4 regions of the Pseudosulfitobacter pseudonitzschiae genome follow, and region 2 is predicted to be linked to each of the others. Evidence: riboswitches for the same ligand, from Rfam matches in the RefSeq annotation. Region 2 holds a riboswitch; each other region holds the start of a gene.
The links. Region 2 has a riboswitch for cobalamin ahead of nrdH (glutaredoxin-like protein NrdH). Riboswitches for the same ligand answer to the same signal wherever they lie in the genome.
Positions count from the first base shown of each region.

Region 1: it holds a riboswitch for cobalamin, as region 2 does, so the genes downstream of both, SULPSESMR1_RS09670 (hypothetical protein) here and nrdH (glutaredoxin-like protein NrdH) in region 2, are expected to answer to the same signal.
Region 3: it holds a riboswitch for cobalamin, as region 2 does, so the genes downstream of both, SULPSESMR1_RS13840 (energy-coupling factor ABC transporter permease) here and nrdH (glutaredoxin-like protein NrdH) in region 2, are expected to answer to the same signal.
Region 4: it holds a riboswitch for cobalamin, as region 2 does, so the genes downstream of both, SULPSESMR1_RS04890 (TonB-dependent receptor plug domain-containing protein) here and nrdH (glutaredoxin-like protein NrdH) in region 2, are expected to answer to the same signal.

Region 1 is NZ_CP022415.1:1,997,288-2,003,022, reverse strand. It holds gene SULPSESMR1_RS09680 (hypothetical protein) at 156-917, opposite strand; gene SULPSESMR1_RS09675 (ATP-dependent helicase) at 1,152-3,563, shown strand; cobalamin riboswitch at 3,635-3,831, shown strand; gene SULPSESMR1_RS09670 (hypothetical protein) at 3,939-4,223, shown strand; gene SULPSESMR1_RS09665 (DUF1127 domain-containing protein) at 4,755-5,105, opposite strand; gene SULPSESMR1_RS09660 (Mrp/NBP35 family ATP-binding protein) at 5,218-5,735, shown strand, end outside.
Region 2 is NZ_CP022416.1:285,397-291,131, reverse strand. It holds gene nrdE (class 1b ribonucleoside-diphosphate reductase subunit alpha) at 1-1,431, opposite strand, end outside; gene nrdI (class Ib ribonucleoside-diphosphate reductase assembly flavoprotein NrdI) at 1,500-1,916, opposite strand; gene nrdH (glutaredoxin-like protein NrdH) at 1,931-2,152, opposite strand; cobalamin riboswitch at 2,246-2,437, opposite strand; gene SULPSESMR1_RS18970 (Ldh family oxidoreductase) at 2,587-3,642, opposite strand; gene SULPSESMR1_RS18965 (L-idonate 5-dehydrogenase) at 3,653-4,699, opposite strand; gene SULPSESMR1_RS18960 (TRAP transporter large permease) at 4,709-5,735, opposite strand, start outside.
Region 3 is NZ_CP022415.1:2,802,865-2,808,599, reverse strand. It holds gene SULPSESMR1_RS25425 (Hint domain-containing protein) at 1-35, shown strand, start outside; partial or broken gene SULPSESMR1_RS13850 (IS3 family transposase) at 98-322, shown strand; gene cobF (precorrin-6A synthase (deacetylating)) at 334-1,101, opposite strand; gene SULPSESMR1_RS13840 (energy-coupling factor ABC transporter permease) at 1,152-1,829, opposite strand; cobalamin riboswitch at 1,886-2,068, opposite strand; gene cobA (uroporphyrinogen-III C-methyltransferase) at 2,111-2,830, opposite strand; gene SULPSESMR1_RS13830 (cobyrinate a,c-diamide synthase) at 2,830-3,885, opposite strand; gene cobM (precorrin-4 C(11)-methyltransferase) at 3,878-4,672, opposite strand; gene SULPSESMR1_RS13820 (cobalamin biosynthesis protein) at 4,669-5,037, opposite strand; gene cbiT (precorrin-6Y C5,15-methyltransferase (decarboxylating) subunit CbiT) at 5,034-5,735, opposite strand, start outside.
Region 4 is NZ_CP022415.1:1,014,321-1,020,055, forward strand. It holds gene SULPSESMR1_RS04890 (TonB-dependent receptor plug domain-containing protein) at 1-1,437, opposite strand, end outside; cobalamin riboswitch at 1,575-1,778, opposite strand; gene SULPSESMR1_RS04895 (DUF2312 domain-containing protein) at 1,925-2,188, shown strand; gene cysG (siroheme synthase CysG) at 2,255-3,634, opposite strand; gene SULPSESMR1_RS04905 (glycosyl transferase family protein) at 3,644-4,603, opposite strand; gene SULPSESMR1_RS04910 (nitrate reductase) at 4,600-5,735, opposite strand, start outside.

The DNA of each region.
Region 1 (5,735 bases), on a different replicon from region 2:
AAGTTGCGACAAGGCGCGGATGCGGCGGTGGCAAAGCCCCCAAAACGCGCAGCCATTGGTCCAATGCCAAACTATTGGGCAGACCTTGCAGAATGGCAGACCCCAACACGATCCGGTACTGCCGGATTGTCAGTTGATTGTCAGGCAGTTCGCGGTCAGTCGATCAATTGCTTTTGCTGCGGGCCCTGCATTTGCAAGGCATCCCCGACCAGATCAAGCAGAATACGCACGGCTTGTTCCGATGTGGCCAACCGTTGAGTGCGGCAGTGCCGCGTGGTTTTGAACTGCACAGTGGCACCCTGCGTCTTGGACACCGACAACCGGTCTTCAGCGACTTTGCGGATGTCATAGAGGTTTTCGGTGATCATCCGCAGCAGACCATCCATCGCCTGCGCCGAGTTGATCAATTGAGTGGGGGTAACGTCGTGTTTCAGTATCGCCTCGGTCAGGGCGCTGAGCTTGCTGATTTTATACGTGGCATCAACGGCATGCCACTGCACATCTTCGAACGCCGCCGTCTCGCGCATGTCGTGCCCCAGCTTTTGCAGGCATGTGGCGCTGCCGATGATGCGTTTACAGGTGGGGCCTGCGTCCAGAAAACGCAGCGTGGTGTCCCAGACAATCGGGCCTTCGGGCAGGTTCAGAATTTCGCTGTATTGGGTCAAACCCCTACGGTCGACGCACTCTCCATAGTGGCGGTTCACCTCGCGGGCCTGATCGGCGGGCAAAAGCTCCGAGGGGCGTCGCATGGTTAAGTCTTCCAGCCGCAGGCCCGTGATCTGTTCATGCAGGGTATTGTTGGCCAGCAGCACAAATTCGTCATGGTCGGCGTCATCGCGCCGTTCCGCCACGAACATCGGCAGATCGAATTCATCCAGAATGTTGCGCAGTTCTTTTGCATCGGTCGTGAACAGCATGGCGGCTCTCTCGGGGTTGAACAGAGGCAATCAGGCGCGACTGGCTGAAAGCGTAGGGTCGCAATGGTTAAGATTTGGTTACCGATGGTTAACAACCCGCAAAAGACACTCGAATTCAGACCAAACCGCCAGATTCCCGCGCCATCGGCCCCGCGTTCATAAATTCGCAAACCGAATCGGAACATTTTGGGAACATGGCTTTTCTTAATGTGCGTTCCGATTTATGTAGGGGGGATGAGCAATTTCGATGAAATGGACGCCTTCGAGGGCGCTTCGCTGTCCGCACGCGCGATGGCCGCGCGCCCGCAACCCTATCTGGACGGTCTGAATCCGGCCCAACGTGCCGCAGTTGAACAGATGGACGGCCCCGTGCTGATGCTGGCGGGGGCAGGCACCGGCAAGACCCGCGCGCTGACCGCGCGAATCGTGCATCTGCTGATGATGGGTCGTGCGCGCCCTAACGAAGTGCTGGCGGTGACCTTTACCAACAAGGCCGCGCGCGAGATGAAGAACCGCGTGGGCCAGATGCTGGGCCAGCAGATCGAGGGGATGCCCTGGCTGGGCACCTTCCACGCGATCTGCGTCAAGCTGTTGCGGCGGCATGCGGAACTGGTGGGGTTGAAGTCGAACTTTACGATTCTGGACAGAGATGACCAGCTGCGCTTGCTGAAACAACTGGTCAGCGCGTCGGGCATCGACGACAAACGCTGGCCCGCGCGGCAACTGGCCGGTGTCATCGATGCGTGGAAAAACCGCGCTCTGACACCCGACAAGATTCCGGCAGCGGATGCGGGGGCCTATAACCACAAAGGCGTAGAGCTTTATGCCCAATACCAGCGTCGCCTGATCGACCTGAACGCCACCGATTTCGGTGATCTGCTGTTGCACATGGTCACGATCTTTCAAAAGCACCCCGACGTGTTGGAGCAATACCAGCGTTGGTTCCGCTACATCCTTGTGGACGAATACCAAGATACCAACGTCGCCCAATACCTGTGGCTGCGGCTGCTGGCAGGTGGGCACAAAAACATCTGTTGCGTGGGTGACGACGACCAGTCGATCTATGGCTGGCGCGGCGCCGAGGTGGGCAATATCCTGCGGTTCGAAAAGGATTTTCCGGGCGCGCATGTTGTCCGGCTGGAACAGAACTACCGCTCGACCCCGCATATTCTGGCCGCCGCTTCCGGCGTGATCGCAGGTAATGCGAACCGTCTGGGCAAGGAATTGTGGACGGAAGAGACCGAAGGCGAACTGGTCCGTCTGATCGGCCATTGGGACGGCGAGGAAGAGGCCCGCTGGATCGGTGAAGAGATCGAGGCCGCACAGCGCGGCACACGCGGTTTGCGGGCGATGAACCTCGACGAAATGGCCATCCTCGTGCGCGCCTCGCACCAGATGCGTGCCTTCGAGGATCGGTTCCTGACCATCGGTCTGCCCTACCGCGTCATCGGCGGCCCGCGTTTCTACGAGCGTTTGGAGATCCGCGACGCGATGGCCTATTTCCGCATCGTGGTGTCCAACGACAACGACCTCGCGTTCGAGCGGATCGTGAACACCCCCAAGCGCGGACTGGGCGACAAGGCACAGCAGACCATCCAGATCACCGCGCGCGCCAACGGCGTCAACCTGGTCGAAGGGGCGCGGCTGGCGGTCGAGCAGGGGTTGATCAAGGGCAAGGGCGGGACCGAGCTCCGCAAGCTGGTCGAGGGGATCGACCGTTGGTCTGCCATGATGCGCGCCAGTGGCACCCGGATCATGGACGACGACGACAGCGTGGTGGACACGGAAACCGACACGCCGCCCGACTACAACCATATCGAACTGGCCGAAATCATCCTCGACGACAGCGGCTATACCGCCCACTGGCAGAACGACAAGACGCCCGAAGCGGCGGGGCGTCTGGAAAACCTCAAGGAACTGATCAACCAGCTGCACAACTTCGAGAACCTTCAGGGGTTTCTGGAACACGTCAGCCTGATCATGGACAACGAACAAGAGGGCGAGGGCGCCAAGGTCAGCATAATGACCCTGCACGCGGCCAAAGGTCTTGAATTCCCGATGGTCTTTCTGCCGGGTTGGGAGGACGGTCTGTTCCCCTCGCAACGCTCGATGGACGAAAGCGGGGTCAAGGGACTGGAGGAAGAGCGCCGCCTTGCCTATGTCGGCATCACCCGTGCCGAAGAAGTCTGCACAATTTCCTTCGTGTCCAACCGGTTCGTCTTTGGGCAATGGCAATCGGCGCTGCCGTCACGGTTCATCGACGAATTGCCATCGGATCACGTGGACGTTCTGACCCCGCCGGGCCTGCACGGTGGCAACTACGGCGCTGCCGGTATGGCGGGTGTCAAATCCCGTCTGCACGAGGCCGCAGCCGAGGCGAACGTCTATAATTCGCCCGGATGGCGGCGGTTGCAGGCGCGCAGCCAGGACCGGTCGGTCAGCCAGCCACGCGAAACCCGCAACACCACAATCGACGCCAGTGCGGTCAGCAGCTTTACCGTGGGCGAACGGGTATTCCATCAAAAGTTCGGCTATGGCGCGGTGGTGGGGATCGAGGGCGACAAGCTGGAGATCGACTTTGAAAAGGCGGGAACCAAGAAGGTCGTGTCGAAATTCATCACCGGCACGGACGACATTCCGTTTTGATCCCTGCCTGCGGGCGCGTCTGAAATGATCGCCCGCAACCGCCTTTGCGCTTGCTGTGCGCAGGCCGCCCGCCTAGTCTGAACATCCAAGGTGCCGCCCACGGGCGGAGAATTGGGAAGCCGGTGAAATGCCGGCGCTGCCCCCGCAACGGTGAGGGTGGGATGTGATTGGCAATACCACTGGGGAATACCCTTCGGGAAGGTGTCAGTCGCGGGCCGCAAGGCCACCCGCCCCAAGCCCGGAAACCAGCCTTGGATGTACGTGAATCGCGGGTGGCGATGGAAGCGGCTGTGTACGGGCGCGTCCCCGTGCTGCCCTTCCTAAGCTGTCCGCACAACTCAATACGTCACGGGGCGTGGCGGGAAAGGGCGACAGATGTTTTCAAGGATCGTGGCAGGGCTTGCCGATCTGGATAATGCCGGTTGTGGTGCCACCTCTGACGGGGCTGCCGCGGCACGGGCGGGGTTTCTGGAATGGGTGTTTACCCTGCCGCAAGATGTGCGGCCCGGACAAGCGGCGCGTGACGTGCTGGCCGGTTGGGATGATGACAATCCCGGCCCTGCAGTCAGCGCATTTCTGGACCACATCCATGCGGCAACACGCTATGTGCCTACGCCTCATCGGCGTGGCGGTGCTGCGGGTCGGCGGCAGATGCACTGACGCTGCCCGCGCGCGTTTCGACGATAAAACCGGCAATACATAAAAAAACGGCGGCCCCGGGAGGATGGGACCGCCGCCTTTGCAATTGTCGGGACCAGGGAGGAGGAGAGGCCCGACAATTATAGGGTGCGACGACACCTGGGAGGAGGGACCGCCGCGCTGTTTCACCACCGGGCCAGGGAGGAGGAGAGGCCAGGTGGCGATCTATATCCCCGTTTGATCGGGGTAGAAGGTGCGACGACACCTGGGAGGAGGGGCCGCCGCCTTGTTCACCACCAGGTCAGGGAGGAGGAAAGACCCGAATGGCGATCTGTGCCCCCGTTTGACCGGGGTATCTTGTGCGGCGACACCTGAGGGAGGAGCGGTGTCGCCGCGTTAGTCACTGCGCAGGTCAGGGAGGAGGAGAGACCCTGCAGCGATGTCGTATCCCCGTTTGATCGGGGAAAAAGTGCGGCGGCATCAGGGAGGAGGAGAGATACCGCCGCGTTGTGACGGACATTTCCGGGAGGAGGTGGAAATGTCCGAACTCTATTATTTGTCGCCGTAGGCTGCTTCTGTCGCAATCCGGCGGATGTGTGAGCGGTGCAGGCCGAGATCAGCGAGATCGCGATCACCCAAGCTTGCCAGCTCGTTAAATGTTTTGCGGTAGACAGCGCGTTTTGCCTGGCGTTCAGCTGCGGCGTCCAGAATGCGGGCAGTTGTTGCCAGCAGGCGCTCGGTCAAGCTGCTGTATGTTGTTGCGGTCTGATTCAGGTAGGCCATGTTCTTCGGTGCCTCGGATGTGTGTTTGATGTTCGTTTGCGTTCGTCTTGCAATGAATTTAGCGTAATGCTGCGCTTGCACAATAGACGTATCAACAATGCTGCCATGCAGCAAATGCATAGGGAACGCTGACCTATTTTTGCAAACTGCCCAAGGCTTGTGCAGGTCTGCCGATAGGGGTTGCACATGCGGCCCCAAGTGCCACAACAATGGCTCCGAACAGAGGTTACACATGACACTTACTCCCGATCTGATTTCCGCCGCGCTGAAACGAGTCGCCCTGCCTGATGGTGGCGACCTCGTCAGCAACGATTTGATTCGTGCCATCCAGATCGACGGAAGCGCCGTGCGCTTTGTCATCGAGGCACCGACACCCGAGGCCGCACAAGCGATGGGCCCTGTGCGCGATGCAGCCCAGGCCGCTGTGGCCGCCGTGCCGGGAGTAGAAAGCGTGCAAGTGGCGCTCACCGCCCACGGACCTGCTGCAAAACCGTCCACACCGCCACCCAGCCTGAAAATCGGGGGTCACCCCAAACCGCAGGCCGGTCCGACAAAACCCTCCGGCGTCCAGCGTATTCTGGCCATCGGCTCGGGCAAAGGCGGCGTCGGAAAATCCACCATCTCATCGAACCTGGCCGTGGCGCTGGCCAAACAGGGCCGCAAGGTTGGCCTGCTGGACGCGGATATCTACGGCCCTTCGCAGCCGCGCATGATGGGGGTAAACAAACGCCCCGCATCGCCCGACGGCAA
Region 2 (5,735 bases):
GAAATAAATGTTGGTGAAATCCACGCCCTCGACACTGCCATAGTGAATGCGTTCGCGCGCCAGAAACCCGTGCAGGTTCATCTGGCCCAGCCCGATGGCATGGCTTTCGTCATTGCCGCGCCGCACCGATGGCACGGACTCTATCGACGACAGTTCCGATACAGCATTCAGCGCCCGTATCGCCACCTCGACCGTACCACCCAGATTGCCGCCGTCCATCGCGCGGGCAATGTTCAGCGACCCCAGATTGCACGAAATATCGGTGCCCAAGTGCTGGTAGCTCAGGTCGTCATTGAACTGCGAAGCCTCGTTCACCTGCAAGATTTCCGAACACAGGTTCGACATGGCGATGCGCCCCTCGATGGGGTTGGCGCGGTTCACAGTGTCTTCGAACATGATGTAGGGATAGCCCGATTCGAACTGGATCTCGGCCACCGCCTGGAAAAACGCACGGGCGTTGATCTTTTTCTTGCGTATCTTGGGGTTGGCCACCATCTCGTGATATTTCTCGGTCACCGAAATATCCGAGAGCGGCACGCCGTACACCTTTTCCACGTCATGCGGCGAAAACAGGTACATATCTTCGTTCTTCTTGGCCAACTCGAAGGTGATATCGGGCACGACCACACCCAGCGACAGCGTCTTGATGCGGATTTTCTCGTCCGCATTCTCGCGTTTGGTGTCCAGGAACCGCAAAATGTCGGGATGGTGCGCGTTCATGTAAACCGCCCCCGCCCCCTGTCGTGCGCCCAGCTGGTTGGCATAGGAAAAACTGTCTTCCAGCAGCTTCATCACCGGAATCACACCCGAAGACTGATTTTCGATGCCTTTGATCGGCGCGCCGTGTTCGCGGATATTCGTCAGCATCAACGCTACGCCACCACCGCGCTTCGACAGTTGCAGCGCCGAATTGATCCCGCGCCCGATGCTTTCCATATTGTCCTCAAGCCGCAGCAGAAAACACGAAATCAGCTCGCCGCGCTGCGCCTTGCCCGCGTTCAGAAACGTCGGCGTCGCGGGTTGGAAACGCCCGTCGATAATCTCTTCCATCAAACGCATGGCATCGTCTTCACTGCCACGCGCCAAGGCCAGCGCCACCATCACCACACGGTCCTCGAACCGTTCAAGGTACCGTTTTCCGTCCAGCGTTTTCAGCGTGTAGCTGGTGTAATATTTGAACGCGCCCAGAAACGTCGAAAAGCGGAACTTCTTGGCAAAGGCCGCCGCCCAGATGCGGTGCAAGAACGGACGGTCATATTGGGTCAGCACGCTGTCTTCGTAGAACCCTTCGGCCACCAGATAATCCAGCTTTTCGTCCAGCGAATGAAAGAACACGGTGTTCTGGTTCACATGCTGCAAGAAATACTGCCGCGCGGCCATGCGGTCGGCGTCAAACCGGATGTGCCCGTTGTCGTCGTACAGGTTCAGCATCGCGTTCAGCGCGTGATAATCCAGCCCCTGCCATTCCAAAGGCACCGCCCGTGCGGGCGCGCTGTCGGTCAGCTCGCGGTCGAGAGTTGCGTTTTCCAAAACCTGTCCAATCCATGTGTCACGCGGTCGACATCCCCGTCGGTTCCCGCCAGTTCAAAACGATACAGCACCGGCACCGCGCATTTGGCGGCGATCACATCACCGGCCATTGCATAGGTGGCACCGAAATTCCGGTTGCCCGAGGCGATAACCCCGCGCAACAGCGCACGATTGTGTGCGATATTCAAAAAGCGGATCACCTGTTTGGGCACCGCACCCCGCCCCTGCCCGTCGGCAAAGGTGGGTGTGACCAGCACAAAGGGGCCGTCGGACACAGGCATCGCATCCGCGTCATCCACCGGAATCCGCAGGGCCGCCAGCCCCGTGCGATCAATAAAACGACGCGTGTTTTCGGACCGCGACGAGAAATAGATCAGTCCCCCCACCGGCTCCGCCTGCCCTAGATCATTGCGCTGATTTTGTCGGGGCGGAAACCGGCCCAATGATCGTCGCCGGCCACAACCACAGGTGCCTGCCGGTAACCCAGCCCTTGCACCACTTCCATCGCGGCGGCGTCTTCGGTCAGGTCGATCACGGAAAACGCAATCCCCCGCGCCTCAAGCGCTCGGGTGGTGGCGGTGCATTGAACGCAGGCCGGTTTGGAATAGACGGTGATGGTCATTTGGCTGTCCCTTTGTGGTTTAAACCCGAACGGAGGGGACACGAAAACAGACACCTTCGTGCCCGATTGCGCGTCCGGGCCCTCCGCCACGGCGTCATCTTTCATGCTTTGGCAGGTCTCCTGACTTGCGGCTCGAACGTCTTGGCCCGCCTTCCCGATGCGGCTGCACCAGTGGTATCGGACGTCGACTTGCCGCTTACAGTTGCGGGGGCAGCGCCGGATTTTAACCGGCTTCCCTTTTCACCGACGAGATGAATCGCCGGAACCAAAGCAACATCATTTTGGGTGTCATGGGGGGCAGATGTCAACATGTAGATACCCGCGCGCCGCGAATTACCTGTGGACAAAATTTAAAGGGCCGCTTTTTCAGCCGCTCTTGTCGCTTTCTATTCTCGTGGGTACGGGGCTTTTGCAGCCTGATCCGTCAAAGGGCCTCAGCACATCGACGGCATTGACACGCCATATTCTGCGGCGCTTTGTTCAAGGCGCGCAAAGACTTCTTGTGGCAAGCGCACTGTGCCCCCTTGGGCTGCTTTCAGCGCCGCGCTGGCGCGGTCGCCGGGAACGCGGACGGGGCGGGCAGCGTCAAGCGGGCGGTTTGCGCGGCAAAGATCGTTCAGGTGCGAAACCTCGCGTTCAAACGCCTCTTTTCCGGCAAATGCTTCGGGGTCCATGACCTGCAAAAACACATTGCCGCCCCAACGTTCGGGTTCTTCGGCGCGACCGTGGCCCGACAATCCCTGCGACAGCATCTCGACCATCAACGCCAGACCAAAGCCCTTATGACCATGATCGCTGCCCCCCACCGGCTGGATGCTGCCGCGCAGATCGGCGTTGATCACATTGGGATCGGTCGTGGCATTGCCCGCCGCATCCAGCATCCAAGGATGGGCGAATTGGACGCCGGTGTTGATCAGCTCGCGCACTTTGGACACCGTGGTGATCGACGCGCAGGTGTCGATCAGAACCGGATGCTCGCGCGATGGATAACCGATGGCCCAAGGGTTCGGCGTCAGCAGCGGTTCGGTCCCGCCATAGGGGGCCACCCATTTGCCTGACGGATCAGAGGTGGCGATATAGCACACAAAACCGCGATCTGCCGCAATGCGCGTCAGCGTCGACAGACACCCGATATGGTGCGCGCGCCGCATCGACAGGGCCGCCATCCCGAACTCGGTCGCGCGCGCCATGCACACATCCAGTGCCTGCTGCATCAGCCAGTGACCGGGCAGATAGGTGCCATCCCAAACCATCGTCACTTTGCGGTCTTGCACCACCTCATAGCTGCCCTCCGAGGTCATCATCCCCGCCTTCAGCTCGGGCAGGTAATAGGGCACCATCGACGTGCCGTGCGTGGTCACGCCCAACTCATCGGTCTGCACCAACAATTCGGCGACCACTTCGGCTTTGGCCGGTTCCAGCCCCGCATTGGTCAGCAGGGTCAGGGCCAGATTGAAAAGATCGTCACGTTTGAATGTCGCTGTGTTCATATCGGTGCCCTTATGTGTTGGAAAAGCTGAGTTGAACTTTCACCGCGCCAGACCGGTTTCCAGCCGCCTCAAAGGCTTCGATGGCGCGGTCCAGCGGATAGGTGCCGGTGATGATCGGCGTGACGTCGATGCGCTGCTCCGAGATCATGTTAACCGCATCGGCAAATTCGGTGTCGAACCGCTGGGTGCCGCAATACGAGATTTCCTTGCCCACAAGCATGTTCAGCGGCACCGGAACGTCACCCGAAACACCAACTTGCACCAAACGCCCCTGCGGGCGCAGGCAGGTGATCGCGGATTTGATCGCGGGGGCCGCGGCCGAGCATTCAAAGGCTACGTCGAAATACCCTTTGCCCTCGGCATAGACATCCAGATCGGCGGCGTTGGTGGCCACGTTCACGGTGCGCGTGGCACCCATGCGGCGGGCAACCTCCAGCGTAAAGTCTTGCAGGTCGGTCACAACAACCTCGGCGGCACCGGCCTCGATTGCAACAGCGGCGCAAAGCGTGCCGATTGGCCCCGCCCCTGTCACCAGCACGCGCGCGTCCTGCAAATCACCGGCGCGGTTGCGTGCGTGCAGACAAACGGCCAGCGGCTCGGCGCAGGCGGCTTCGTTCAGGCTGACGCCAACACCAACCGGCACACATTGGCGTGCTTCGACCACGATATGATCGCGGAAAAGCCCCTGTTCATGCGGCATCCGCATGGCCGATCCGTTAAAACGCATTTCAAGGCAATGCACCGGCAGACCCTTGTGGCAATATTCGCATTTACCACATGGACGGCTGGGATTGATCGCAACCGCATTTCCGGCTGCAAGACCCGTCACATCCGGCCCCACGGCAACCACGGTGCCCGATGCCTCATGTCCCAGAATGATCGGTTCGCGCACACGGATCGGACCAAAGCCGCCATGCTGGTAATAATGCAGATCCGACCCGCAGATGCCCCCCGCAGCAAGGGCCAACAGCACCTCACCCGGGCCGGGATCAGCCACAGTTGCGGTTTCGATGCGAATGTCGTTCTCACCATACAGGCGGCAAACTCGGGCTTCCATGACAGGCTCCTAGGGTATGAGGACAGACGGCAGCCACGTGGCCAGCGCCGGAATATAAGTGACAGCCAACAACACAAGGATGTTGGTTAGCAAAAACGGCATAATCGCCACGATCACCGGTGCCAGTGGCAGCCGTGCGATGCCCGCGCAGACAAACAGACAGACACCCACAGGCGGCGTGGTCAGCCCTATCATCAGGTTCAGCACAGCGACGGTGGCAAAGTGCAGCGGGTCAATGCCCACCGCATTCGACAGCGCCAGCAGCGGCACGAACAGAATGATCAGCGCGGCGATGGTTTCCAGAAACATGCCGACGCACAGCAGCAGGATATTGATTAACAGCAGCACCAGAAATTTGTTGTCAGTGATCGACAGAACGCCATTGGCAATGGCCTGTGGAATACGTTCCGACACCAGAATCCAGCCAAAGACGTTGGCAAAACCCACCAGCGCAAGGATACCCGCCGCCGACACGGCGCTGTCCACGACGATACGGGGCACCGCGCGGATTGGCAGCTCGCGGTAGATGAACGCGCCCACAAGGAACGCATAGACGCTGGCCACAACGGCGGTTTCCGTTGGCGTGGCAAGGCCAGACAACAGCCCGTAGATGATCAGGAACGTCATCGCCAGCGCCCACACAGCCCCCCCAAGCGAGCGGACCACCTCGCCAAAGCCTTGCCACGGTTGGTGTGGAAACCCTTTGCGCACAGAAATAATATAGCAGGTCACCATCATGGACAGGCCCATCAGGATGCCCGGAATAGCACCGGCAAGGAACATCTTGCCCACCGAAATCCCCGACAGCGCGCCCACGATAATCATCGGCACCGACGGCGGAATGATTGGCCCCACAGTGGACGACGCAGCCGTGACCGCCGCCGAAAAATCTGCCGGATAACCGGCCTTTTTCATCCCCGGAATCATCACCCCGCCGATTGACGCCGCATCAGCTACGGCGGTGCCGGTGATGCCACCAAACAACATCGAAGCGGCGATATTGGTCAGGCCCAGACCGCCCCTGATCCATCCCACC
Region 3 (5,735 bases), on a different replicon from region 2:
CACTCGTTACTCCTGCTGCTCAGTGTCGGCTGTAGGGGCCAGTCGCGGTTTGATGCCGCTCCTTTGATAGTATTTGCTGCAACAAAGGAGACGAACTATGGGACTGAAGCGGACGAATGAATTCCTGCAAGATGCGGTGCGCGTCGCGCTGACCTATGGGCCGAAGCGAAAGCAGGTGGCTGATGATCTCGGTGTCGGCATGTCGACGCTGAACAAGTGGATCACCATATATCGAGACACGGACGTGGTGTCAAAAGAGGATATGTGCCTCGTCCAAGAGAATGACCGGCGTTGGCGAGAGAACCCTCTTTTCAAGGAGGAGACCCCTTCCCATTACGCTGCGTTCTGAACGTAATCCCTTCGCAAAATATAAATATCCATAATCCACCCGTGTTCATTTCTAGCGAGTTGACGGGTGGAAATGATCCGATCTGCTACATCCTGTACTAAGCCATGATCTAGTATTTGTTCTTCCATGCCCAGAAATGCACCCCACCAGATCATCAGCCCTTCAGGCGGCAGACGGGTAAAGCTGCACTCCCCGTCCAGCATGACAACGACCGTCTCAGCTCCCTCTGGCCAGCCCGCGTTGCGCAAACGGCGCCCTGTGGTGATAGCCACAACGCCATTGATGGTGTTCAAAGGCAGAGTATGGGCTGCTGTGAGCGCTTGAATGGCACTAATCCCCGGCACCACACGCACCGACGGCTGCGGTGCCAACCGGGCTGCGATCCGGATTGTGCTGTCGTATAGGGCAGGATCGCCCCACACGAGCATGGCAACCGGCCCGGACACTTGTGTGCTCGCCAGAGCCGCCTGCCAACGTCGTGCGATATCGTCATGCCATGCGTCGACGCCGTCTAGATAAGGCTGTTCAAGGTCGCGCACCGGGTATTCAAAGCCGATCACCTTCGCCGTTGTATCACTGGCAGCGATAATTCGGTGACGAATCTCGGCAAGGTCGGTCTTCCCGTCCCCTTTTTGCGGGACGAGGATGATAGCAGCATCCTTTAACGCCTGCGCGCCCTCAGCCGTAAGGTGGCCCAGACTACCTGTCCCGATACCAATCAGCCACAGATCTTTGAGCATATCGTTATCCATAAAAAAATCCGGGCCCATTGCCGGACCCGGAAGTGCTTGATTCTATTCAGTTATGCGGCGTAATAAAGGCGATCGGTAAAAATTCCCCACCCTTTGCCCTTATGCAGGGTCTTGGCGGCCGCCAGCACAGCCAGATCGACAAGCGGTTCGACCAGAATAACCAGCATATAGGCCGCGCCAAAGGTCCAGACGGCATTTAGATTGTCCGCGCCTGCGCCTTGGCCGTAGATTGCCCAGAAGGCGACCCAAGCCACGATACCGCCCTGATAGACACCCGACATTTTCAGCACATGGGTATACGACAGATCCACATAGGCCGTGTCCTTTGGAACAACCCGTCCGGCCAGTGCGTCGATGGCAAACAGCGGCACCAGCAGTGTGGTGACGTTTACGAAATACATCGGCAGGTCGGTCGGGGCAAAGAACATGCCCTGGACCAGCAGGCCAAGCGCCAGACCGATGGCAGACGGGGCAGCCCCCAGCAGCAAGAACAGCGTGGTGCCCAGTATCAGGTGAACTTCGGATACACCCACCGCGAAATGTGGAAGGACCTCGAAGAAGACGAACACGCCGGCGGTGGCAAGCACCGTGCGGATGACAAAGGTTGGAAGGTCGTTTCGGGCCAAATCCGCAGCGACAAGTTTCGCGGAATAACCGGCTGCAGCCGCTGCCGTTCCATAGGCAAAGACCATTTTGGCGCCATCTACGACGCCGGGTTCGATATGCATTATAACCGTCCTTATGTGGCCGCCCCTCCGGCGGCGATGGATATGTAATAGGCACTAGGCCCTGTGGTTTTACGGCAGGTCTCCTGACTTGCGGGTCGGGGCGCTTGGGACCTTCCCAGCCGGGTGGCCAGTGGTGTTTCCCGCGCGCTCGCCGCTTACAGTTGCGGGGGCAGTCCAAGCGTTTCACTTGGTTCCCTTTTAAGTCGCTGTTACGCGACACCGTGCGCTGATCCTAGGACAGTTGCGCACTCGCGGCAACGATAAATCCCTTGTCCCAAAGGTTAAAACACGGCCAGTGGACCATAAAGCACCAGCGCGGGTGCATCCGAGATTGTGTTTTCCAGCCTGTCGGCCAAGGCAGCGATGCTGCAGCGTGTCAGGCGTTGTTGTGGCCCCGATACATCCTCAGCCAGAAGGGCGGGCGTGTCGGCGGACAGTCCGTGCGCGTTCAGCAGGCGGTAGAGTTCGGGAAAGGTGCGTTTACCCATAAAAACAACGGTTGTCGCTGTCGGATCGGTCAGGGCGGGCAGGTTCAGATCCTGCGGAAGCTGTCCGCTGATGTCATGGCCCGTGACGAATTGCACACGCCGCGCGGTCAGTCTGCGGGTCAGGGGAATGCCCGCTGCGGCAGCGGCGGCTATGGCTGAGGGCACGCCCGGAATAATCTCATAGGGGATGCCCGCCTCGCGCAGGGCCCCCAGTTCTTCCTCAAGCCTGCCAAAGATTCCACTATCGCCGGATTTCAGCCGCACGACACGCTGGTCAGTTTGTGCATATTCCAGCAACAACCGGCTGACATGATCCTGTTTGGGCGAGGCGCGCCCCGCCCGTTTGCCCACGCTCACCAGATCGGCACCGGCGCGTGCATGTGCCAGTATCGGACCCGATGACAAATCGTCGAACAGCACGGCATCCGCCTGTTTCAGCCGGTTCACGGCTTTTAGCGTCAGGAGTTCGGGGTCTCCCGGACCTGAGCCGACAAAACTGACAAAACCTGCCATCAATCCTGCTCCGCCGTCACAAGGTGGAAAAACGTACCCGTCACAGTACCTCGGCACGATCCGGTTTCGGGGACCGGAACGCCGTCGGCATCGGCCACATCGGCAAGCGGTGTGTCGGGCTGTTCGATGATGGTCGAGTAGTGGAATTCGTGCCCGCGCAAACGCGCACCCTTCGCATGTCCCGCCATGGCGGCACGCAGGGTGGCCTGACGGTATCCAAGGTGAAATTTGCGGGTTTCGTAGCTGCTGACAAGACCCAGCAGGCCTGCCATCCGGTGCCGGTTGCCTTCCTTGTCGATCAACGCCTGACCCAGCGCCATATAGCCGCCGCACTCGCCATGCACGGGCCGCGTTCTGGCGTGTTCGCGCAATCCTTTGGCAAAGGTTTGTGCTGCGGCCAGACGGCCCGCGTGCAGTTCGGGATAACCGCCGGGCAACCACACAAGATCGGGATGTTCTGCCGCCTGCACCAGCCCCAGATGGCGTTCGGGCAGTGTCAGATCACCCTGTCGGGGCAGCGCGCCGAACACGGTTAGCCCTGCCTTTTCCATACCCAGCCGTGCCAGCCGTTCGTGCCGCGCCGAGGCGACCCGATTGAGGATGACACCCGCAAAGGGCAGGTCGGGATTGTAAAGTTTGAACCCCAAGGTCACAGCCGCCGCCGATTGTGCCTGTCCGCTGACATCCACCACCAGCACAACGGGCCATCCCATCAACGCGGCGGTTTCTGCGCTGGCGCCAAAGCCGCTTTGGCCGCGTGTGGCAACGCTGTCATACAGCCCCATCGACCCCTCTGCGATGCAGATGTCCGCGCCAGTCGCCTGCGCCGCAATGGCACCCAGCAGGCCCGCACCCATTGTCCATGTGTCGATGTTGAACGACATGCGCCCGCTTGCGGCGCGGTGAAAGGCCGGATCGATGTAATCCGGCCCCGACTTGAACGCCTGCACCGTCAGCCCGTCTTGCGCGAGAGCGCGCAGAAGGCCCAGCATTACAGTCGTTTTTCCTGTGCCGGATGCGGGGGCGGAAATCAGCAGTCCGGGGGCGTCAGTCATCGCCGTGGCTCCAGTCTGCCCACGGGCTTGCGGCATCAAGGGGGCGATAGCGGCGGTCATAGGACGCAGAGTACAGACAGCTTTCGGCAAAACTCTCACCGCCGAGGGCCGGACCGACAAGGATCAGGGCGGTGCGTGTGATGGCAGGATCAAGCTGTGCCGTGATGTCGCCAAGTTTGCCGCGTAGAATGCGCTCATCCGGCCAGCTGGCGCGATAGACGATGGCAACAGGGCAATCTGCGCCATAGGCGGGGATAAGTGTTCCGGTCACATGGTCCAGATTCTGGATTGACAGGTGGATGGCCAGCGTGGCGCCGGTAGCTGCGAAATTCTCCAGCGTCTCACCCTTTGGCATGGCCGAGGCGCGCCCTGATGTGCGCGTCAGAACCACCGATTGCGCCAGTTCCGGCAGGGTCAGTTCCGCCCCCAGCGCCGCCGCAGCGGCGGCAAAAGACGGTACGCCCGGTGTCACGCTGACGGGGATATTGAGCGCGCGCAGGCGACGCAGTTGTTCACCCATGGCCGACCAGACCGACAGGTCGCCCGAGTGCAGCCGCGCCACATCCTGCCCCGCCGCATCGGCCTGCTGCATTTCGGCGATGATCGCATCCAGATCCATCGCGGCGGTGTTCACCACCCGCGCATCGGGTGGGCAGTGGCTTAGGATGGCGTCGGGCACCAGCGACCCCGCATAAAGACAGACAGGGCAGGCAGTGATCAGATCGCGCCCTCGCAATGTCAGAAGATCGGGCGCGCCGGGGCCGGCGCCGATGAAGTGTATTGTCATGTCAGTGTTCCTTTTGCCACGGCACAGGTTGCCATGCGGTCGGTCGAGATGTGGCGCGGTGCCAGCAGATGCGCGCCCGAACCGGCTGCGGCCAGTGCGGCGGCTTCGGCCACGCTGCCGGTATTACGGGCCGCTTGGGCCGCGGGGGATAGGGTAGGGGTGGATTGCGCAGCCAGCGTGGCCTGCGGCACGGCGTGCAACGGCACCTGCAATTCTGCCACCAGCGCCCGCAGGGCATCGTGGTTTTCCTTGCCTGCGGCCGTGGCGATCAGATCGGGCCTGTGTGTGCCACAGGCCAGCGCCAGCGCGCTGCGCAGGCTGTTCAGCGTCGCGTCTGCGCGAAATCCCATGCCTGCGACGATCATAGCGTGATGCTCCATTGCACCAGCGGATAGCTGGCCTTCCAGCCGCGTTTGCCGCCCAGCGGGGCCGATTGTGCCAGTTCGATCCGTAACAGATCGCCTCCCAGCCGGTGTTGCGCCTGTGCCAGCAGGCTTTCGCTTTCCAGTGTCACGGCGTTGGCCACGATGCGCGTGCCCTGTGCAAGCTGCCCTGTCAGCTGGTCAAGCAGGCCTTGGGTCAGGCCGCCGCCGACAAAGACCACATCGGGCGCATCCAGCCCGTCAAGTGCCTGCGGGGCGGTTCCGTGGACCACGCGTAGCCTGTCCACACCAAGTTGGTGCGCATTGTCATTGATCTGTTTTACACGGTCTGCGTGTTGTTCGATCGTGGTGGCGCGGACCGTCGGGTGCGACAGCAGCCATTCAATGGCGATCGACCCCGAGCCGCCGCCGATGTCCCACAGATGCGCAAACGGCACCGGGGCCAGCGCCGAAAGGGTCAGGGCGCGCATGGGCCGTTTTGTCATCTGGCCGTCGCTGTCAAACCAGTGGTCCGGCCTGCCAGCCGCGAGCGGCAGGCTGTCGCCGCTGCCGCAGACTTGCACGGCGGCAGTGACGGGGTGGGCAAAGGTGTGCTGCGGCGGATCACCGGCCAGCAGATCGGTGCGCCGTTCGCGGGGGCCGCCTGCGGATTCAAACAGGCTTAGCTGCGAAGGGCCGAA
Region 4 (5,735 bases), on a different replicon from region 2:
CCCTTTGGATGTCGAGGTGCCCGGAACCTGAGTATAACCGGCGCCCGCGAAATCGATCAGGTTGTCGATCTCGGTGTAAAAGACCGTTGCCTTGACCACGGCGTTGTTGACAAAACGGTGTTCGACGCCGAATTCGGCGCTGCGGCTTTCTTCTTGTTCCAGCGTAGGGCTTCCGAAGGGGCCAAACAGTTCATACAGCGATGGCGCGCGGAAACCCGTCCCGATGGCCGCACGCAATGTGGTGTTTGCGGAGACGCGCCAGTTCGCCGCCAGCCGGCCGGTTGTGAATCCGCCAAAGGTCGAATGGTCATCGTGGCGCAGCGCAAAGCTGAGGTCGATGTCATTGGACACGGCATATTGCGCCTCGCCAAAGACCGAGGCGATCCGGTAGGTGCCGGTCACTGCGTCGGCTGCGAATTTTTCTTCGGAATAGCTGGCACCAAAGGCCAGATCGACCGCACCCGCCTGCGTGACGCCCTTGTACGAAAGCTCGGTGCGTTCGCCGCTGAATGCGTTGGTGGTACCGACGGGGTAATCGCGGTTGATCTCGGAATAGGCCAGCGACAGGGTGTGATCGACTGCACCTGACTCGATCTCGGCATAGATCCGTGCCCCCAAGCGGGTGGCAAATTCCTGATTTGCTGTATCAGTCAGAGTAAAGGCGGGCGCCGGAAAACCGTCCTGATCGGTTTCGCTGTCGATATAATTCAGCGCAAAGCCCAGCTTCACCTGTTCGGTCGCCTGATAGGCCCCCGTCAGGATCAGCGTTGTGCCCTTGTATCCGTCTGCTTCGGTATTGCCGTCGTTTTCATCTGCGGCTGAAAATCCGTCGGTGCTGACATGGCTGATGGTAAAGGCCAGTTCGCCGCGATCTGATTTGGTTGCCACGCCAAAGCTGCTGGCAAAGGTGTTATAGCTGCCTGCCTCGAAGTTGTAGCGCAACTGTGTGCCGTTCTCCGTCGCGCGCAGGGTCGAGATATTGATGACCCCGCCAATCGCTTCGGAGCCGTAAAGCGCCGATTGGGACCCTTTCAACACTTCGATGCTGCCGATGCCTGCAGTGGTGAGTGGCCCGAAACCAAAGGAGGTTTGCGTGCCGGAGGGGTCTGTCATATCGATGCCGTCGATATATACGGGTACATAGCGCGCAGGCAGCCCGCGAATGCGCAATGTCGACGCGGTGCCCAAACCGCCGTTGCCTGACAGCGAAATGCCCGGCAGTGTGTCCAGCGTATCGGCCACGCGAATACTTGTGCTGTTCTCGATCGTCTCCTGATCGACAATCTCGACCACGGTGCCGGTGCGCGAAGTCTCGACCGGCGTCTGGCTGGCCGATACCGTGATGGTGCCCAGATCAAAAGCATCGTCTTGGGCGATTGCGGCGCGTGGCAGGGTGGCCAGTGCCAGTACGGATGCCGAAGCAAGCAGGTGTTTCATAAAAGTCGTGTCCCCTTACGGACGGGCCTGTTGCGGGCGGCCCTTGGTCGTCGGAATGGGAAAGGTTGAAGCGCCTTCCGCCGGTGAAACGCCACCAAAGCGGTCAGGCCGCCGACACGCACGCCCCCCGCGTTCGTATCCGGGTGATCGCTTTGGCAGGTCTCCTGACTTGCGGGTCGATGCGGGGCCGTGCCTTCCCGAGGGTGACCCCCCAGTGGCATATGACGGTCGCGCTCACCGCTTACAGTTGCGGGGGCAGTCACGGATTTGGGGATGGTTTCCCGCACCGCGTTCCCTTTAACGACGGGTTACCCCGCCGAACCAAAGTAGGGGTGGCTTAGCCTGTGCATCGCTGCCGATCAAGACGCGAAAACGACCTTGCGGCAGAGTGGTGCGTCAAAGTTGTCTTGCAGGCGGCAAGTCGGGACGATAACGGTTGGGTCTTGCCAGACAAGCCCCGATTGGCCCCGAATGAAGGACGCGCCCCATGACCGACACTGCCACCAACCCCGACAGCTACCGCGTAACAGCAGACGAACTGCGCCAGTTCATCGAGCGGATCGAACGTCTGGACGCCGAGAAAAAAGATATTGCCGAGCAGCAAAAAGAGGTGATGGCCGAAGCCAAAGGGCGCGGTTACGACACCAAGGTGATCCGCAAGGTCATCGCCCTGCGCAAGCGCGAGCCTGACGACATTGCCGAAGAAGAAGCGGTTCTTGAGATGTACAAAGAAGCGCTGGGAATGTCCTGACGCAAGTCGCGGGGCGCAGTTGCGCCCTGCACGCCCTTGCCCTGTTGCCAGTATCGCTTGTCGCAGTCATGCGATTTGAGCGATCGCCTGTGCGGGCTGGGATGCAATCCGCAGCATCACCAGCGCATTGCCGGTAATACCGCTCTGGTCCAGATCCTCTGGCAGATCGGCGAGCGTCGTGGACACGATACGCTGGTTTGATTTGCTGACATCTGCGGCGATGGTGATTTTTGTTCTGCGCGCGATGCCCTGTGCCAGCAAAGAGTGTCGGATTTTCTGCGCAGCCCCCACGCCCATGTAGAACACCAAAGTTGTGCCCGGCAGAGCGTGGCGCGCCCAGTCTGTCGTTTCGTCATCGTCTTCGCAGTGGCGTCCGGTGGTCAGGACCAGTGTATCGGTCTGTCTGCGTTCCGTCAGCGATTGACCCATGATTGCCGCCGCTGCACTCGCCGCAGTCACACCCGGTACAACTTCGACCGGAATATGTGCAACACGGGCGGCATTAAGTTCCTCGGTCGCGCGGCCGAATATGCCTGGATCACCGGATTTCAGACGCACAACGCGGCGGCCTTTGGCTGCTTCGGCAACGATCAGCGCGCAAATCCGGTCTTGCGGCCACAGGTGCGCGCCCACGGTTTTGCCGACAAAAACGCGCTCGGCGTCGCGGCGGGCCAGTTCCAGCACCTGTGGATCGACAAGCCGATCATAAAAGATCACGTCGGCCTCTTGCAGGCGTTGAACGGCGCGCAAGGTTAGCAGATCGCGTGCACCGGGGCCTGCGCCGACCAGTGCGATATGGCCTTGCTGCGCAGGCACGTCGCGTGTGGAAACCGTCTGCTTCAGCAGGTCGGCAGCGGCGCGTTCCTGTCCGGTTTTGTGCAATTGCCAAGGGGCGTCGGCAAAGGCCCAACGCCAAAAGGCGCGGCGGTCGGTTTTCGGGATCTGTGCGGCCACCGCGCCGCGCAAACGGCCCGCTAGTGCGGCAAAGGTGCCAAGGCGCGGGTCCAGCATCTGTTCGACTTCGGTCTTGATCCGGCGGGCCAGCACGGGCGCCGTTCCTTCGGTGCCGATTGCCACGACCACGGGATCGCGGTCGACCAGTGATGGTGTGGTCATGTCGCACAAGGACGGCTGGTCAACGACGTTGACCTGCGCGTCCGCCTGTTTGGCCAGCGCATGCAGGGCCGCATCCAGTCCGGGGCAGCCCGTGGCGATGAACACCAGTGCGGCGTCGGCAAAACTGCGCGGGGTAACTGGCGCCGCATCCTGTACCGCGACGCCTGTTGCGACCAGATCAGCCAGCTCAGCATCCAGATCAGGCGCAAGCAGCACCAGCCGCGCGTCGGTTTTCAACATCAGGCGCGCCTTTTGTGCGGCCTGTTCGCCGCCGCCTGCAATGACAACGCGGCGGTTGGTGGTGCGGATAAACATTGGAAAGCTGTGCATGATGATCCTCTAGGCGGCTTTGGCGTGGTGGCGGCGGGCCCAAAGGTCCAGTGCCAAGTGGTTTGCGTCGGCACGCCCGCAGGCACCAAGCACGAGCGCCGCCGTGCTGGTGATGATCGCAGTGGCAAATTCGTCTTGTACGGTGCCGTTCCAGACATCCGACAAGCGGCTGTCGGTTTCGGACAGGCGCAGGTGGCCGGTCAGCGCGGTGCCGGTCTGACCCTCCCATATCGCGCCGTTGTGCAATCCGTGCAAGGTGATGTCTTTGGTGGGATGATGTTCGAATTCGCCCCCGCCGCCCTTCAGCACGCGCAAGCAGGGCTGGTTCAGCAGCAAGGACGCATCGCGCTGCAATTCGCGGTATGAGGGGTGAAAAACACCCTGCACCGCAATCGGAGCGCTGCCGGGGTTCAGCATACGCAGCACGGTGTTGATGCACGATCGCAAACCCAGCACATCACGCAAGCGCAGCAGATCCATCAGAGCGGGTGAAATACCCGCCAGCGGGACATATGCGATACCGCTCTGCGCCAAGGCGTCGGGCGCTTCGGTCCAAGCTACCTGTGCGATCCCGACGTCGGGCAGCGCCGCGCGCACGCTTGCACCTGTGGCCTGATGCGAATTCCAGCCATGCAACAGGACCGGATGGCCCGCCTGCGCCACCAGCTTGGCCGCCGCCAGAAACCACGGCTGACCACGGGTGCGTCCGGCGGCATAGGATGGCCAGTCGATCGCGGGGGCCGCACCCGCCCAACGGGGCAGGGACGCCCGCGCACCGGCTGTCAGTCCTGCTATTTCTTCGGCGGTTTCCCCCTTCATCCGCATCAGCATCAAAAGGGCGCCGATGGCTTCGGGGGCTGCGTTCCCTGACAGGATCAGCGCAATCGCGGCCTCAGCCTCGGCCTGTGTCAGAGACCGCGCGCGGCCTTGACCGCGCCCGAGGATGGCAACATAGGGCGCAAGGGTCATTCTGCCGCCTCGACGCGCTGGGCTGCGGCCAGAAGCACCGCAATCTCGGGCCTGCAAGAGCCGCAGTTTGTGCCCGCGCCGGTGCAGGCGCCCACCTGTGCGACGGTCGCCGCCTGTCCACTGTCGATGGCCGCACCGATGGTGTTCAGCCCGACGCCCAAACAGGCGCAGACGACCGGACCTGGGTCCGGCATATCGGCGCTGGGGCGTCCCGAGAGCGGCGCAGTTGCACCCTGTCCGAGTTGCGACACAAGGTGATCGCGCGACAGTGCGACCGGTGTTCTGGACACGAAGAGTGCCGCCAGCAGGCGGTTGTCCCCGTCCAGAAACGCCATGCGGGCGGTGCCGGTCGCGGGGTCTGCAATGCTTTGACAACGGGCATGGGGCAGGGCGAACAGACGGCGGGCGTCGGTCTCCCAATCCTGCGGGGCATGGTTGCCTGCCAGTTCGGCCCGCCAGCCGTGTTCAACGCGGCTGCGCGCCCAGTAAGGGCAGTCGGGGGCCAGCTTGTCGGTACTGGCCGCAAAGCCGAACCACGCGGCATCAAAGGGTGCCAGTGCCACAACAGCGGCCTTGCTTTCGGGTTGGCCCGAAACGGGGTCCACGATGCCCGGCACCAGCGCGTCGATGCGCCCCGTGGGGGCGGTTTCCCCGGTCCAGTGCATCGGGGCAAAGACCTGACCACGCTGCACCCTGTCGGTGATCAGCGACCGCAGCACACAGCGCCCCGTGGGGCTGGTTGCAGTGACCAGCGTTGCAGGTGCGATGCCAAGGGCTGCGGCGTCCTGCGGGTGGATTTCCAGAAACGGTTCACCCAGATGCTGGTTCAGACGAGGGGCCTTGGCGGTGCGGGTCATCGTGTGCCACTGATCGCGGATGCGGCCCGTGTTCAGAACGAATGGAAAGCGTGGGCTGGTGCGGGCCTCGGGCGGGCGTGCCGTGACGGGGATCATTCGGGCGCGTCCTTCGGGGGTAAAGAACCGGCCATCAGCAAAGAACCGTTCGGTGCCGCCATCTTTGGTGACAGGCCAGCGCGTCGGTTGCAAAGCGGCATAGCCCGCTTCGCCCAAACCGGTCAGGCCGGATATGTCAAAGTCGCGTCCGGTTGCCGCCGCCAGACCCGACAAGGCGG